DNA from 2 places in the Mycobacterium sp. SMC-11 genome. Region 1 is predicted to be linked to the other one. Evidence: predicted binding sites of a transcription regulator. Region 1 holds the regulator's gene; the other holds the start of a gene.
The links. Region 1 encodes LexA, which represses DNA repair genes until DNA is damaged. Its sites were predicted from a motif close to CGAACANNTGTTCG; they were not measured.
Positions count from the first base shown of each region.

Region 2: a site for LexA is predicted at 2,763-2,776, ahead of ACKY0X_RS20430 (HNH endonuclease signature motif containing protein). Genes of this name have one in related genera too.

Region 1 is NZ_CP176430.1:2,848,494-2,855,614, forward strand. Features, by position in the region: gene sthA (Si-specific NAD(P)(+) transhydrogenase) at 1-935, shown strand, start outside; gene ACKY0X_RS13390 (proteasome assembly chaperone family protein) at 1,111-2,088, shown strand; gene ACKY0X_RS13395 (peroxynitrite isomerase) at 2,097-2,582, opposite strand; gene nrdR (transcriptional regulator NrdR) at 2,618-3,082, opposite strand; gene ACKY0X_RS13405 (LysM peptidoglycan-binding domain-containing protein) at 3,228-3,728, opposite strand; gene lexA (transcriptional repressor LexA) at 3,942-4,628, shown strand; gene ACKY0X_RS13415 (nuclear transport factor 2 family protein) at 4,631-5,083, shown strand; gene ACKY0X_RS13420 (LGFP repeat-containing protein) at 5,084-7,051, opposite strand.
Region 2 is NZ_CP176430.1:4,301,392-4,308,512, reverse strand. Features, by position in the region: gene gjpA (outer membrane porin GjpA) at 91-945, shown strand; gene ACKY0X_RS20430 (HNH endonuclease signature motif containing protein) at 1,251-2,762, opposite strand; gene ACKY0X_RS20425 (SIMPL domain-containing protein) at 2,894-3,634, opposite strand; gene ACKY0X_RS20420 (SCO6745 family protein) at 3,700-4,578, shown strand; gene ACKY0X_RS20415 (zinc-binding dehydrogenase) at 4,568-5,584, opposite strand; gene ACKY0X_RS20410 (LLM class flavin-dependent oxidoreductase) at 5,584-6,789, opposite strand; gene ACKY0X_RS20405 (alpha/beta fold hydrolase) at 6,786-7,121, opposite strand, start outside.

The DNA.
Region 1 (7,121 bases):
ATGAGAAGCGCGTCCTCGACTCCGACGGGATCCTCGATCTGAAGTTCATTCCGGCCTCGATGGTGGTCGTCGGCGCCGGTGTGATCGGCATCGAATACGCCTCGATGTTCGCCGCGCTGGGCACCCGGGTAACGGTGGTGGAGAAACGAGATTCGATGCTCGAGTTCTGCGACCCGGAGGTCGTCGAAGCGCTGCGTTTTCACTTGCGCGACCTGGCCGTCACCTTCCGGTTCGGCGAAGAGGTGACCGCCGTCGACGTCAGCTCCAGCGGCACCGTCACCACGTTGGCCAGCGGCAAGCAGATTCCCGCCGAGACGGTGATGTACTCGGCCGGCCGCCAAGGCCACACCGCCCACCTCGACTTGGCCAACGCCGGCCTGGCCACCGACGAGCGGGGCCGCATCGTCGTCGACGATATGTTCCAGACCGCGGTCGAGCACATCTACGCCGTCGGTGATGTGATCGGTTTCCCGGCGCTGGCGGCGACGTCGATGGAACAGGGCCGACTGGCCGCTTACCACGCGTTCGGCGAGCCGACCGATGGGATCACCGACCTGCAGCCGATCGGGATCTATTCGATCCCGGAGGTCTCCTATGTGGGGGCGACTGAATTGGAACTGACCCGCAGCGCGATCCCCTACGAGGTAGGCGTGGCCCGGTATCGGGAGCTGGCCCGCGGCCAGATCGCCGGAGACTCCTACGGCATGCTGAAGCTGCTGGTGTCCACCACCGACCTGAGGCTGCTCGGCGTGCACATCTTCGGCACCAACGCGACCGAGATGGTGCACATCGGCCAGGCCGTCATGGGCTGCGGCGGCACGGTGGAATACCTAGTGGACGCGGTGTTCAACTACCCGACGTTCTCCGAGGCATACAAGAACGCCGCATTGGACGTGATGAATAAAATGCGGGCCCTACAGCAATTCCGCAGCTGAGGCGCCGCCGGAAACATTTTCCTCGCTCAGCGAACGCCCACGGCGCCGCGGAATTCCGACGGTGCCCCCGTACGTTGTGCAGCAGACGCGCGCACCGTTTTCGGCGCGCGGCCCCCGGTGGGGGAAAATGGACGGTGCGATCCATTGCGATCTGCACAACGAGGAGGCGAAGGCGATGGCCGACTACCCGGACAACGGTCCCGACCGGGACCGGCACTATCAGGTCGAGCAGAGCGGCATGTACGAGCTGGAGGTGCCGGCGCCGCAGCTGATGTCGGCGGACGGCGAGGGACCGGTCCTGATCCACGCGCTCGAGGGCTTCTCCGACGCCGGCCACGCGATCCGGCTGGCCGCCAAGCACCTCAAGAGCAACCTGGACAGTGAGTTGGTGGCGTCGTTCGCGATCGATGACCTGCTCGACTACCGCTCGCGGCGGCCGCTGATGACGTTCAAGGCCGACCACTTCACCCACTACACCGAACCCGAGCTGAGCCTGCACGCGCTGCGGGACAGTGCGGGCACGCCGTTTCTGCTGTTGGCGGGCATGGAGCCCGACCTGAAGTGGGAGCGGTTCATCACCGCGGTGCGACTGTTGGCCGAGCAGCTCGGGGTGCGCCGGACCATCGGCTTGGGCACCATCCCGATGGCCGTCCCCCACACACGGCCGGTGACGCTGACCGCACATTCCAACAATCGCGACCTGATCAGCGAATTCACCCCGTGGATCACCGAGGTTCAGGTTCCCGGCAGCGCATCCAACCTGCTGGAGTACCGGATGGCTCAGCACGGCCATGAGGTCGTCGGCTTCACGGTGCATGTGCCGCACTACGTGGCCCAGACCGACTACCCCGAGGCAGCCGAGGCGCTGCTCAAGCAGGCCGCGCAGACCGGCGCGCTGGAACTGCCGCTGAGCGACCTCCGTGACGCCGCGGCCGAGATCCGTTCCAAGATCGACCAGCAGGTCGAAGCGAGCGCCGAAGTGGCCCAAGTGGTCACGGCCCTGGAACGCCAGTACGACGCATTCGTCACCGCCCAGGAGAATCGCTCGTTGCTGTCCCGCGACGAAGAGCTGCCCAGCGCCGACGAGCTCGGTGCCGAGTTCGAGCGTTTCCTGGCGCAGGAGGCGAAGAAGAACCTCGACGGCGACGACTGAGGTCCGGGCTACTCGGTCCGACGAAGCGTGGCGGTGAGGTGGTTCTGCGCGGGCTGGCCGACTGCGCCCATGTCCAGCGTGTACGACAACTCATCGCCGTCGAGGCGATAGTGGCGGCCCAGGACGGTCACTTCTTTGGCCGTCGGCGCCAGCCCGATCGTCGGCGCGGACATCTGTAGGTCCACGCCGTTGGCTGTGACCGTGTAGCTGCCTACCTCGATCTCGGTGATACCGCTGGGATGCGCCAGCACCCACTCGATCTGACCGGGTTGCGGCACCCGCAGGTAGCCGGTCTCGGCATGCAGGGGCAGGCCATCGGCGGGCGACTTGGTCTTCTGGCTGTACACCAGGAACGGCTTGCCGACGTGTGAGAACACCACCTCTTCGAGGTAGTCGAATGACGCGATCGTGGGATACACCCCGGATCCCTGGCCCGACCAGGTGCCCAACAGCGGGGCCAACTCCACAAGGTTCGGATGCAACTCGGGTGCCATGGCGCCAGCGTAGTGCGCGGTGACGCCCGCACGGCTCAACTGGTGCTGGGCATCTCGCGGTGTTCGCGCAGGGCCTCGATCTCCCGCTCGAAGTCGGCGGCCGAGGAAAAGGATCGGTACACCGAGGCGAATCGCAGGTAGGCGACTTCGTCGAGTTCACGCAGCGGACCCAGGATTGCCAGGCCCACCTCGTGGCTGGGAATCTCCGGCGAACCTGCCGCTCGCACAGCGTCTTCCACCTGCTGAGCCAGCAGATTCAGCGCATCGTCATCGACCTGGCGGCCCTGGCAGGCCCGGCGCACGCCGCGCATGACCTTCTCCCGGCTGAACGGCTCGGTGACGCCACTGCGTTTGACCACGGCCAACACCGCGGTTTCCACCGTGGAGAATCGGCGACCGCATTCCGGACAGGACCGACGGCGCCGAATGGCCTGGCCTTCATCGGCTTCGCGGGAATCCACCACCCGGGAGTCTGGATGGCGACAAAACGGGCAGTGCATTGCCGCTCCTTCGCCGTGCCGGGAACCCGCACCCTCAGACAGCTGGGGCACCGTGGGCCATTGGGACAACTGCGAGCGTACCTGCGCGGGTTCCCGGCGGCGCTGCGCAGTCGCCGCGAGCGGCGACCGAAGCGACACGGCGACCTCAGCCCAGCGGAGCGATCAGCGTCTGGCCGGCGTCCAGGGCCACCGACTCCAGGCTGTTGAGCTCGCGGATGCGCTCGATGACCTGTCCGGCCGGCGCGTCCGGTGCGACGCGGGCCGCCAGGTGCGCCAGGCTCTCGCCGCTCTGGACGCGCACCACGCCGAGCTGGTCGGGCACCGCGGAGGCACCGCCGGCTGCTGCCGCGCCGAACTGGGCGATCAGCCCGAGCCACACAGTGATACCGGCGGCGACCAGAGCCAGCACGACGGTGGTCGCCGGGGTGATGGCCTTGACGGGCTGCGGCCGGTGCGGCGCACGGGACATCAGCACCCCGGAACCGCGGTGCCGTAGCGGGGCGCCGCCGGGCCGCGGCCGGACCAGCCGCGCCGGCTGGGTGCGGATCGGGTATGCGCGGCCCGAGGTCCGAGGACCGCGATGCAGCTGGGCCCGCTCGTTGCGGGTCTGCTCGAACGTCGGGGCGATCGTCTCGATGAGCATCATGTGCGGTTCTCCCTCACTCGGCGTCGGCGACCCTGTTCGCTCGACTGTTCGAATACTAATCGATTGTATGTTCGATGTCCGAACACGTGATCGAATCGTTGTCGAAAACATTAGCGAAGGGGTCCGACAAGTCGTCGACGCTTTCGAACGCCCGCGCGACACACCTCGAACACATGTTTGATTAATCGCAGCTATGCGACTAGATTCGCCCCCATGAGTGACAGCAGCAGTAACCCGGCGGGCCCGGACTCAGCGCTGACCGCGCGGCAGCGCACGATCCTGAACGTCATCCGCGCTTCGGTGAACGAGCGGGGTTACCCGCCGAGCATCCGCGAGATCGGCGATGCCGTCGGGCTGACCTCGACCTCCTCGGTTGCTCATCAGCTGCGCACGCTCGAACGCAAGGGCTATCTGCGCCGTGACCCCAACCGGCCCCGCGCGGTCGACGTCCGCGGCCAGGACGACATCACCGGCGCCGTCGAGGCCGCGCAACGCACCGAGTTCGCCGGTTCGGATGCGCTGCCCGAGCCCGCTTTCATTCCAGTTCTGGGCCGGATCGCGGCCGGCGGGCCGATCCTGGCCGAGGAAGCCGTCGAGGATGTCTTCCCGCTCCCCCGCGAGCTGGTCGGTGAAGGTGAGCTGTTCTTGCTCAAGGTGGTCGGCGAATCGATGGTGGACGCCGCGATCTGCGACGGCGACTGGGTTGTGGTGCGCCAGCAGAACGTCGCCGACAACGGCGACATCGTGGCCGCAATGATCGATGGCGAGGCAACCGTCAAGACGTTCAAACGCACCGGCGGTCAGGTCTGGCTGATGCCGCACAACCCCATTTTCGATCCCATACCCGGCAACGATGCGGTGGTGCTGGGCAAAGTCGTCACCGTCATCCGCAAGGTCTGATCATGTTCGCGCCGTGCCCACCGTTCGATGCGGAGTCGGCGCGACAGAAGGTCCAAGCCGCCGAGGACGCCTGGAACACCCGGGATCCCGCACGTGTGGTGCTGGCCTACACAGAAGACTCGGTGTGGCGCAACCGGGACGAGTTCCTCACCGGGCGCGCGGAGATCGAAGCATTTTTGCGGCGCAAGTGGGCCGCCGAACGTGACTACGCACTACGCAAAGAGCTGTGGTGCTACCAGGACAACCGGATCGCGGTGCGCTATCAGTACGAATGCTGCGACGCCGACGGCCAGTGGTGGCGCAGCTACGGCAACGAGCTGTGGGAGTTCGCCGCCGACGGCCGAATGAGCCGCCGCGAATCCAGCATCAACGACATCCCGATCACCGCGGCGCAGCGGCGCCTCTTCGGCCCGCGCCCGCAGCGCGAACGCGACCTGCCGCTGCCGCTGCGGTGATCAGCCGGCCCTGGTGAAGCCGTTGAGCCGCGCGGCATCCTCGGTGGCGAACCAGATCTCGGCGAGGGTGTCGTCATACAGCGCGTTCTGCGGGGTGTAGTAGAGCCCCGAGCCGATGTTCGCCTTGATCGGGTAGCCGTTCGGCTGCTGATACGGGTCGTCCAGCGGCAGGTGCATCACCGGGTGTACCGATTCGTCGATACCGAAGTTGCGCGGTTCGCCACCACCGCCGAAGGTGCGGGTGTCCGTGCCACCGCCGAACCTACGGGGCTCTGCGACAGCGCCGAACCCCCGTGGGTCCGCCCCGCCACCGCCGTGCCCCACGGCATGCCGACCGGTGCCGAAATCTTCTTCGGTCACCACCCGGGTGGGGGCGGTGTCGGTGTCGTCATCGTCGTCGACCTCCGCCTCGCTTTCGTGCTCGCCGTAGTGCAGCCACGGCGCATCCGGAATCGAGGAGACGGGCAGTTCGGGCTCGGACGCGTACGGCGCGGCGGAGGCGCCGTAGCGACTCGGAAGCCGGACGGTGCCCTCGTGCTCGCGGTGATCGTCGCGGTGGTCGTCGCGCCGGTCTTGGTGGGCCCACTGCTCGTCATCGTCGTCGTAGTCGTCGGCGACCGGGGCCGGCACTGCAACCGGCGAGCCCGGCAGCACAGCGGCCGGCCGACGCCGCTGCCACCACATCGCAGCCCCGGCGAGGGCGCCCAACACTGCCAGCACTACAACCGGGATCAGCACCCACATCCAGTTCCAGTGCGTTTCCTTGGCTGCGCCAGTCGCTGTCGACTTGCTCCCGTCGGGCAGGTTCGTCCCGGGAATCTGCAGGCCCGACAGCGCTTGCGCCAGCTCGGCCGGTTCGCTGCTGTAGGTGTTGTTCGCCTGGTTCCAGGCGATCGATCCGCCGGTGAACTTCTGCGACACCACGTCACCTTCGACGGTCTGGTCCCCCACCGGGGCGCCCAGCTTTCCGGAAGCTCCGTCGAGCTTGTCCCAGGCAGACTTCATCGCGCCGCGCACCACGAAGGCGCCGTTGTCGGGGCTGAAGAAGATCACCGGCTCGTCGTCGGCGGCGAACGAATTGAACTTGCTGCCCGAGATCGCTCCGTCAACCGTGCCGGTGATCGGGAAACCCAGGTCGCTACCGGCCGGACCGCCCAGCGACTCGTACTTGGCCAGCACGTCGCCTAGGACGGCATTGGCTCCGGTGACCGGGCTGAAATAGACCTTGCCGTGGGCGAAGTCCTGACCCACGCCGCCGTTGTCACCGACGGGGTACTGATCGCCCTGCTTGGCCCCAAGTGCGCCGGCGGGCCCGCCGGCGCTGCGCCAGGCCTGATCGATGGCCGCGGTCGCGTCGACCTGGGCCTGCACATCCGCCAGCTGCGCCGCCAGCTCCGGCGGAACCGTGGTGAACGTCCTGGTCGCGCTGTCGAAGGACAGTGTTCCGGCGCTGAACTTCTGGGTGACGACGGCGCCATCGTAGCTCTCGTCCTCGACCGGGACCCCGAGCGCCCCGGTCGAGCTGCCCAGCTTGTCCCAGCCGGCGTTGATGGGTCCGCGCACCACGTGCGCGCCGTGCTCGGGCGTCCAGAAAATCACCGGGTTGTCGGCGCCGGACAGGATGGCCACCCGGCTGTCGGGAACCAGGCCGGGCACCTCATCGCTGCTGGGGAAGCCGAGGCCGTTGTCGGCCGCACCGCCCAGTGCCTCGTACTTGTCCAGGATCGCGCCGTAGAGCGCCTTGGCTCCGGTCTCCGGGGTGAAGAAGATGGTGCCACCGGCGAAGTCCTGGGCGAATCCGACACCGGCCGGATGCACGTCCCCCTTGGGGGCACCCAGCGGCGACCCGTCGCCACCAGCCGCTTGCCATGCCGCCGTGATGGCGTCGTGGGCATCGCTGTCGGGCGTCGCCGCAGCGGTCTGCACCGACAAGAGCACGGTGACCGTCGCCGCCAGGCCGAGCGCCATGCGCACCGCCGTCTTGCCGAACCGATCTTTCCGACTAGTCACCAGCCCTCCCAGGCATCTTTATCGACGT
Region 2 (7,121 bases), 1.5 Mb from region 1:
AACCAACCTCATCTGCCGCGCGACAAACTAGGCATGACACCGTCTCGTGACTCTCACTACCTTGTACCCCGCATCGACTTCTGTGGCCTCATGGCCGGAGGAACTGCCCTGGCCGTTTCCGGATTGATCGCGGTAAACCCAGTGATGCCAGCGCTTCCCGTCTCAGCGCCGCCGTCCGTGCAACTGACCGCGTCACTCGACCTGTTCGGGCCATGGGTTGACGTTTTCAACACCACGCTCGCCAACGCCACCCAGATCTTCGACGCAATCAAAGATGCTGACTTCGGGTTCCCAAGTTCTCTGCAAGAGGCTTTTGCCGCGGTGACCTTCCTCGGTGTCGACGTCGCTACCCCCGAGGGCTCGGAACTGGCGGCACAAACTCTGGACTGGAGCCATCTTTGGGGTCTGCAGTACCTGGCCGGAATGGACATGGGCATGGGGGTCGTGCCGGTAGAAGCCGCCGAGCCCGCGGCCACGATCCTGACGCTCTTGTCGTCGCCGTTGAGCGGCGTGCTGATGGGACTGGTCGGCCCGCTGCTCAGTCCCGGAGTGGAGCTGATCAACAGCATCGGGTCGATCATCGACAGTGTTGGTGACAGTGATTTTGAGGCGGCGCTGCAAGAACTGTTGGCCACGCCCGCGAACATGGTCGGCGCGTTCTTCAACGGGGCCACTCTGAACCTTGATGCGTTGGTTCCGATGTTGAACGACGCTTTGCAGGTCCCGGAAGGCAATGCGGTCCTCGGGGCCAGCTTCGATTTCGGCGGTCTTTTCACACCCGGAGTAACAGATTCCGGCAGCATCGGTGGTTCGATCTACAACTCGCTCGGTCTCGACCTGCAGATGGTAGGGATGGGAATGCCGTACTCGGCCCCGGGTGAGGGCGTTGGTCTCATCGCGTCGTTGGTCAGCCTCGTCGAAATGTTTGCGGGCGGGATGAGCTGACGAACGGAGTGTTCGTCAGGTGAGCGACGGAGGCGGGCGCCCTCAGCATCATTGGTACGCCCGCCTCTGACTCCCTTTCAATTCGGGATCATCGCCGAGCTGTCGGAGGTGTACTCGCCGAAGACTTTGCCGATTCGCTTCATCGCGGTGACCGATGATTGGGACGGCGAGTCGCCGAATCCATGTGGCGACGGCGGAGCGTTCTGCCTGGCGAAGCGGCACCGGTGCAGGCGAGGCGATCCCACGACCAGCAACTGTCGGTGGTTGCAAGTTCCCACGCTCGCAACCCGAACCAACGGGTCCCGTTAGAAGGGTGGTGGGTCGTCGTCTGCGGCGGCGGTGGCTTTGGGGAACCAGACGGCGTCGAATGCAGCGTGTCGCGCTTCGCGGGCCTTGCGGTTCTGGTTGCGTTCGGTAGCGATACGGGCCGCGCGGTGTTGGGCGCGGGTGCGCCGTCGGCGGGGCATCATCGCGGTGCGCTCACCACAGCGGTCATCGACGCGCTGCCGCGGTGTCGGCAGGCCCCCGGTGGGCACGCACAAGTACGGGAACAGCCACGAACTGCCCGGGGTGGTGACGTAAGTGCACCCCGACGGCGACGTCAGGATCACCGTGCCATCGGGCAACTGCTGATCTCGCCACCCCCAAAACGTCTTCACCAAATGATGGGTGCGGCAATAACATTTGAGATTCGACGCATGCGTGGGCCCACCGTCACCGTAGGCAATCGTATGGTCCAGATCGCAGTCGAGCGCCGGGCGGTCACAACCGGGCCAACGACACGTCATATCCCGGCACCGCACAAAATCCGCCAACGCCTTCGACGGCACATACCCCGGCTCCGGCGGAGCATCGCCGGGATGCACCAACGACACCAACCGGGCCGATCGGGCGAGCTCAGCAACCACCTCCGGCGGGATCAACCCCTCGGCCCCGACCAACGAGCCCGGCGCAACCCCAGTCCCATCGACGCTGGCCCGCTCAGCGATCACATGAATCAACACCGGTGAGGCCGCCGCCCGCCCTCCCGCCGCACAGTCCGGGCGCCCGCAGCGACAACCCAGCCGATCGGCCCGCGCCGCCAACGCCCCCATCGCATCGGCACGCCGCTGCTCACGCGTGCGCGGATCGTGCTCACACACCGTGGCGGCCAACGCATCCAGCGCCTTGTCCAGTGCACGGGCATCGGTGGTGAACAGGCTGCCGTAGATCTCGGTGAGCCCACCCTCTTGATCGCTGAAGCCGACCCCGCGCTGGGCTTGGCGTTCTTTGCGGCGGCGCACCGCATCGGCATCGGCCTGGGCCACGATCTTGTCGATCTTTGCCGCCAACCGACTCCTGGTCAGCGACGGCCACCGACCCACCTGCGCCGCCAACTGCCCATCAACGACCGCCAGCACCTGCCGGTCGGTGATCAACCCGGTGCGATACACGATCGTCTGAAACAACCGCATATCGATATCGCCGGCCTTGAACACCTCGGCCACCTGCGGCAACTCCTCACGCATCACCCGCGCGTAATGCAACCGACTAGCCGCCAGCCCCTGGCTGATCCGCAACGCCGCCGCCACCTCCGCAGCCACCGCCGCCTCGGTATCGACCGCCCACACTTCGGTCTCACCACAGCGACTCAACCGCAGCGCAAACAACTCCCCGATCGCCACCAACTGCGCCGCCGCCGCCCGATTCTCCGCCCGCGCCGACACACACACCCGATCCACCAACGCCGCCGACTCCGACGTCACCGACGGATACCGCCGCTCAAACAGCTCACTAAGCCGCGCCACCGACTCCGGAGACGGAACCCGCCGACTGATCGAACATACGTTCGATTATAGCGGATTCCACTGACTCAAACTTTCTGACAGGGCCGCCATTTGTGGATAACTGCCGTCACGGTCGGAAGGACTAAAGAGTGATCCGACCACGGATCAGAAGGTTAGGAGTCTTAGCTCAGCTCCCAGACCGCGGTCACGGTGAAGCTCACGGTCTGCTGACCGGGCTCGACCGGGGGAGCGGCGGCCATCGCGCGGGGCATCGGCATCCCGACCGGCGTCGGCGGCGTCTCGCCAGCGATCTCGGAGATCGAGATCACCTGGCCGAGGCGCAGGCCCGACAACTGGGCGTATTGTTCGGCGCGGTCCTTGGCGTCGTTGAAGGCCCGCTCCCGGGCGCCACGCACCAGCGCCGAATCGTCCTCGATGGAGTAGCTGACCCCGTTGATCCGGGTGGCGTCCCCGCCGGCTCGCACGATCACCGCCAGGACCTGGGAGGCGGAATCGCGCTCGACCTTGACCCGGATGGTGTTGCCGGCCCGGTAGCCGGTGATGTTGGCCGACCCGCTGGCGTCGGGATTGCCGTACTGCGGCTGCAGGCTGACCTGGGTGGTGCTGATGTCCTTGCGGTCCACACCGGCATCCACCAGTGCGTCGATCACCGCCTGCTGACGCTCGCTGGTCTGGTTCATCGCGCTGGTGACATCTCCGGCGACGAACTCGATACCCGCCTCAGTGGTCAGCGTGTCCGGAATTCCCTGGACCTCGCCGGTGCCCACCACGGTCACCTGGCGCGGGATGTCCGTTCCGCCGCCCGGCGCGGCATCGCAGCCGGCCATTGCGAGGGCGGCCACGCCGGCCAGCGCCATCGTCATCGACCAGCGGAGAACCATCCGGGCACTGTGTGTCGGCATGACTGGCACCCTATCGGAGACGACGCACACACCGGCGGAAAAGGCCCATGCGGCACACTGAGGTGATGACCTCCGCACCGTCGCGAGCACTGTCCAGCGCCATCGAGCCGTTCGCCGGCCAGGTGTACTTCTCCCCGGAGTGTCACCGCGGTTACGCGGCGCTCGGTTTCGGTGCCAGCCCCGCAACAACCGATGGGGTCGAAATGCCGGACGGGCCAGCGTACTTCTGCAGCCGCGGCTCCGCGCTGGGGCAGGCGCCCGGCGACGTGATCGCCGCGACGTTCGGGGTGTTCAATCCGGCGGTGGTCGTTCCCGCCGTCGGCTACGGCTGGAAGTTGACCGACGCGCCGACCATCCGGGCGGCGCGTACCGAAGGTGCGGTGGCTCAGCTGCGTCGGGTCTTGGGAGCAGCCCCTGACGGCATCGAGCGCGCGGCGGAATTGCTGCGCCGCGCTGCCGATGGTCTCTCGGTGGCGGGCAAGCCGCTGTTCGCCGGGCTGGTTGCCGACGGGCTGGTCGGCGAGCCGCTCACCGATGCCTGGCTGTTGGCTGACCAGCTGCGCGAATTCCGTGGCGACGCGCACGTGAACGCCTGGGTGGCAGCGGGATTCGATGGTGTCGAGATTGGCCTGATCACCGAGCTCTACCGCGGATTCCCGCCGCGCACCTACGTCCGGTCCCGGGCGTGGAGCGACGACGACTTGTCCGGGGGCGAGGCCCGGTTGGCCGAGCGCGGTCTGGCGCGCGACGGCGTGCTCAGCGATGCCGGACGCGCCGCGCGCGAGGCGGTCGAGACGGCGACCGACGCGGCATGTGCTCCGATCGTGGCCCGTCTCGGCGACGACTTCGGCGAATTGGTGGAACTGGTGGGCGGGTGGTCGAAGCAGCTGGTCGACGCCGGTGGCTTCCCGCAGGCGTGGCTGGGCGCTTCGGCTAAGGGGTAACCAGGATCTTGCAGTGCCGACCGGGGTCGGCCAGCTCGTCGAAAGCGGTGCCCACACCGTCGAGTCCGACCTCGCCGGTGATCAGCGGAGCCACGTCGATCCGGCCCTCGGCGATGTCCCGCAGTGACGCGGCGAACTCTGCCGGCTCGTAGGCCAGTACGAACTGCACGCTGATCTCCTTGGCGATGCCGTAGAACGGATGCACGGTGTCGGGCTCCATGCACACTCCGGCCACCACCAGGCGGCTGCGCGCCGGCGTGCGCCGCAGCACGTCGTCGATGATGCCCGGCACGCCGACCGCCTCGAAGACCACGTTCGGGGTGACGGTGTCGAACGGCGACCCCTGCGCCGGGTCGAGGGTGCGATGCGCGCCCATGATCGTCGCAAGGTCTCGCCGGGCGAGCGAATAATCAGCGGCCACAATGTCTTCCACCCCTGCGGTGCGCAAGGCTGCGACGATTGCCATCCCGATCGGTCCGCAGCCCAACACCAGCGCCGTCTCGCCGGCCACGATGTCGGATCTGTTGACCGCATGCAGTCCCACGGCCATCGGCTCGGTCAATGCGGCGTGGCGGGGATCCAGCCCGTTGGGGATCGGCACCAGCAGCGGAGCCGACAGCAGCATCTTCTCGGCGTAGCCGCCCAACGTGGTGTTGGAATAGACGATTGGTTCAATACCCTTGGCGGCCAACAGCACCGGGATAGAGGTAACGGGCGTTCCGGCGGGAAAGGTATCGGTGCCGGGGCCGGCTTCGAGCACTGTTGCGCTGAATTCGTGACCCATGAAGATGTCGGCGCCCAGATCGATCGATGCCCGCGAGGACGGGCTGCCGGACATGGCCTGCGTCGCGGCCAGCACCTGCTCGCCGTGCGAGGTGAAATGCAGGTCGGATCCGCAGATGCCGCAGGCAGTTACCGCAACGAGCACCTGGCCCGGACCCGGCGTCGGCTCTGGCACGTCGTCGCGGTAGATCATCCGCCCGTCGCGCAGCACCGCCGCGCGCATCAGTGCGAACTATTCGTGTCGGGGGGCGCGGACTCGGCCACATGCTCGACGACGGCGTTCGTGATCGCCTCGCCGACCCGGCTGAACAGTGTGTCGCGCATGCCCCGGGCCCATTCGTGTGATGCCTTAGGTGCGGTGAGTTGGCCCTTGAAGTGGGGAATCACCTTGCGGGCCAACAGCTCGTAGCTGTGATACGTGGCCTCGGGTGAGGCCCAATCATGCCCCAGGAACAGCAAGGTGCCGAAGCCACCGGAGCGCTCCAGCAGGCCGGTGATGTGTTCTATCGCGTCATCGGGGGTGCCGATGCAGCTACTCCCGGCCGCGGCGTAGGCCTCGACGAACTCGGTCGGCGTCTGCGGCGAGCCTTCGACTTCGCTGGCCAGCGGTACGAACCCGGCTGCGCCGAAGTAATTGGCGAAGTCCTGCAGTCCGTAGGTGCAGTCGGCCACCGCCTGCTCGCGGGTGTCGGCGATGTGCATGATGCTCAGCACCCGCCAGTCACCCCGGTCCGGTTCCTCGCGGCCGGCCTTGGCGGCCTGGTCGCGCACCACTTCCCAGGTGTTCTCCAGGGCCGCGAACCCGCCCGGAACCGACATCGACAGTGATAGCAGTGAGGTGCCCAGCGCACCGGCCAACCGCGGCCCGGACGGCGAAATCATCGCGGCTGCAGAGACTTCTGGATACGGCCAGGTGTAGGGGCGAATGTGCAGGGCTGCGTCACGCAGGGTGAACCAGTCCGAATGGCGAGTGATCAATTCGCCCGGCTCGGCCCGGAACAGCGCCAGGATCGCCTCCAGGGACTCCTGCATCATCCGGCGCTGCTCGACGGGATCGATGCCCATCATGTGAGCATCGGTGGGCAGCGCGCCCGGTCCCGCGCCGAACATCACCCGGCCGCGGGTCAGGTGGTCCAGCAGTACCCAGCGGTCGGCCACCATCAACGGGTGGTGATACGGCAGCGAAACCACGCCGGTGCCCAGCCGGATGTGTTTGGTGCGTTCGGCAGCGGCGGCAATGAACACCTCGGGGCAGGCGATCAGCTCGTAGCCGCCGGAATGATGCTCGCCGAACCACGCTTCGTCGAAGCCCAGCCGGTCCAGGGCGACGACGCGCTCCAGGTCGTATTCCAGTGCGACCGTTGGCGATTGACCCAGCGCGTGAAAGGGGGTGATGAAGACGCCGAAACGCAGCGGCCGGGCGGTCACAGCTGTACCCCGCTCAGGAAGTCCAACAGCTCCGCGTTGACCTCGTCGGGCCGCTCTTGTTGCAGCCAGTGTCCGGCGCCGTCGATGATCACCTCGCGGTAGGGGCCGGTCACCAGCTCGGCGGCGCGGTCGCGGCGCGTGAAGGCCAGCACCGGATCGGCGGACCCGGCGATGAACAGGGTGGGAATGTCGATGGTGGCGGCGGGCGGAGCGGTCATGATCTCCCAGTTGCGGTCGAGGTTGCGATACCAGTTCAGTCCGCCGGTGAACCCGGTGCGGGTGAACTCGGCGATGTAGTGGTCCAGTTCGTCGGCGCTGATCCAATCCGGACG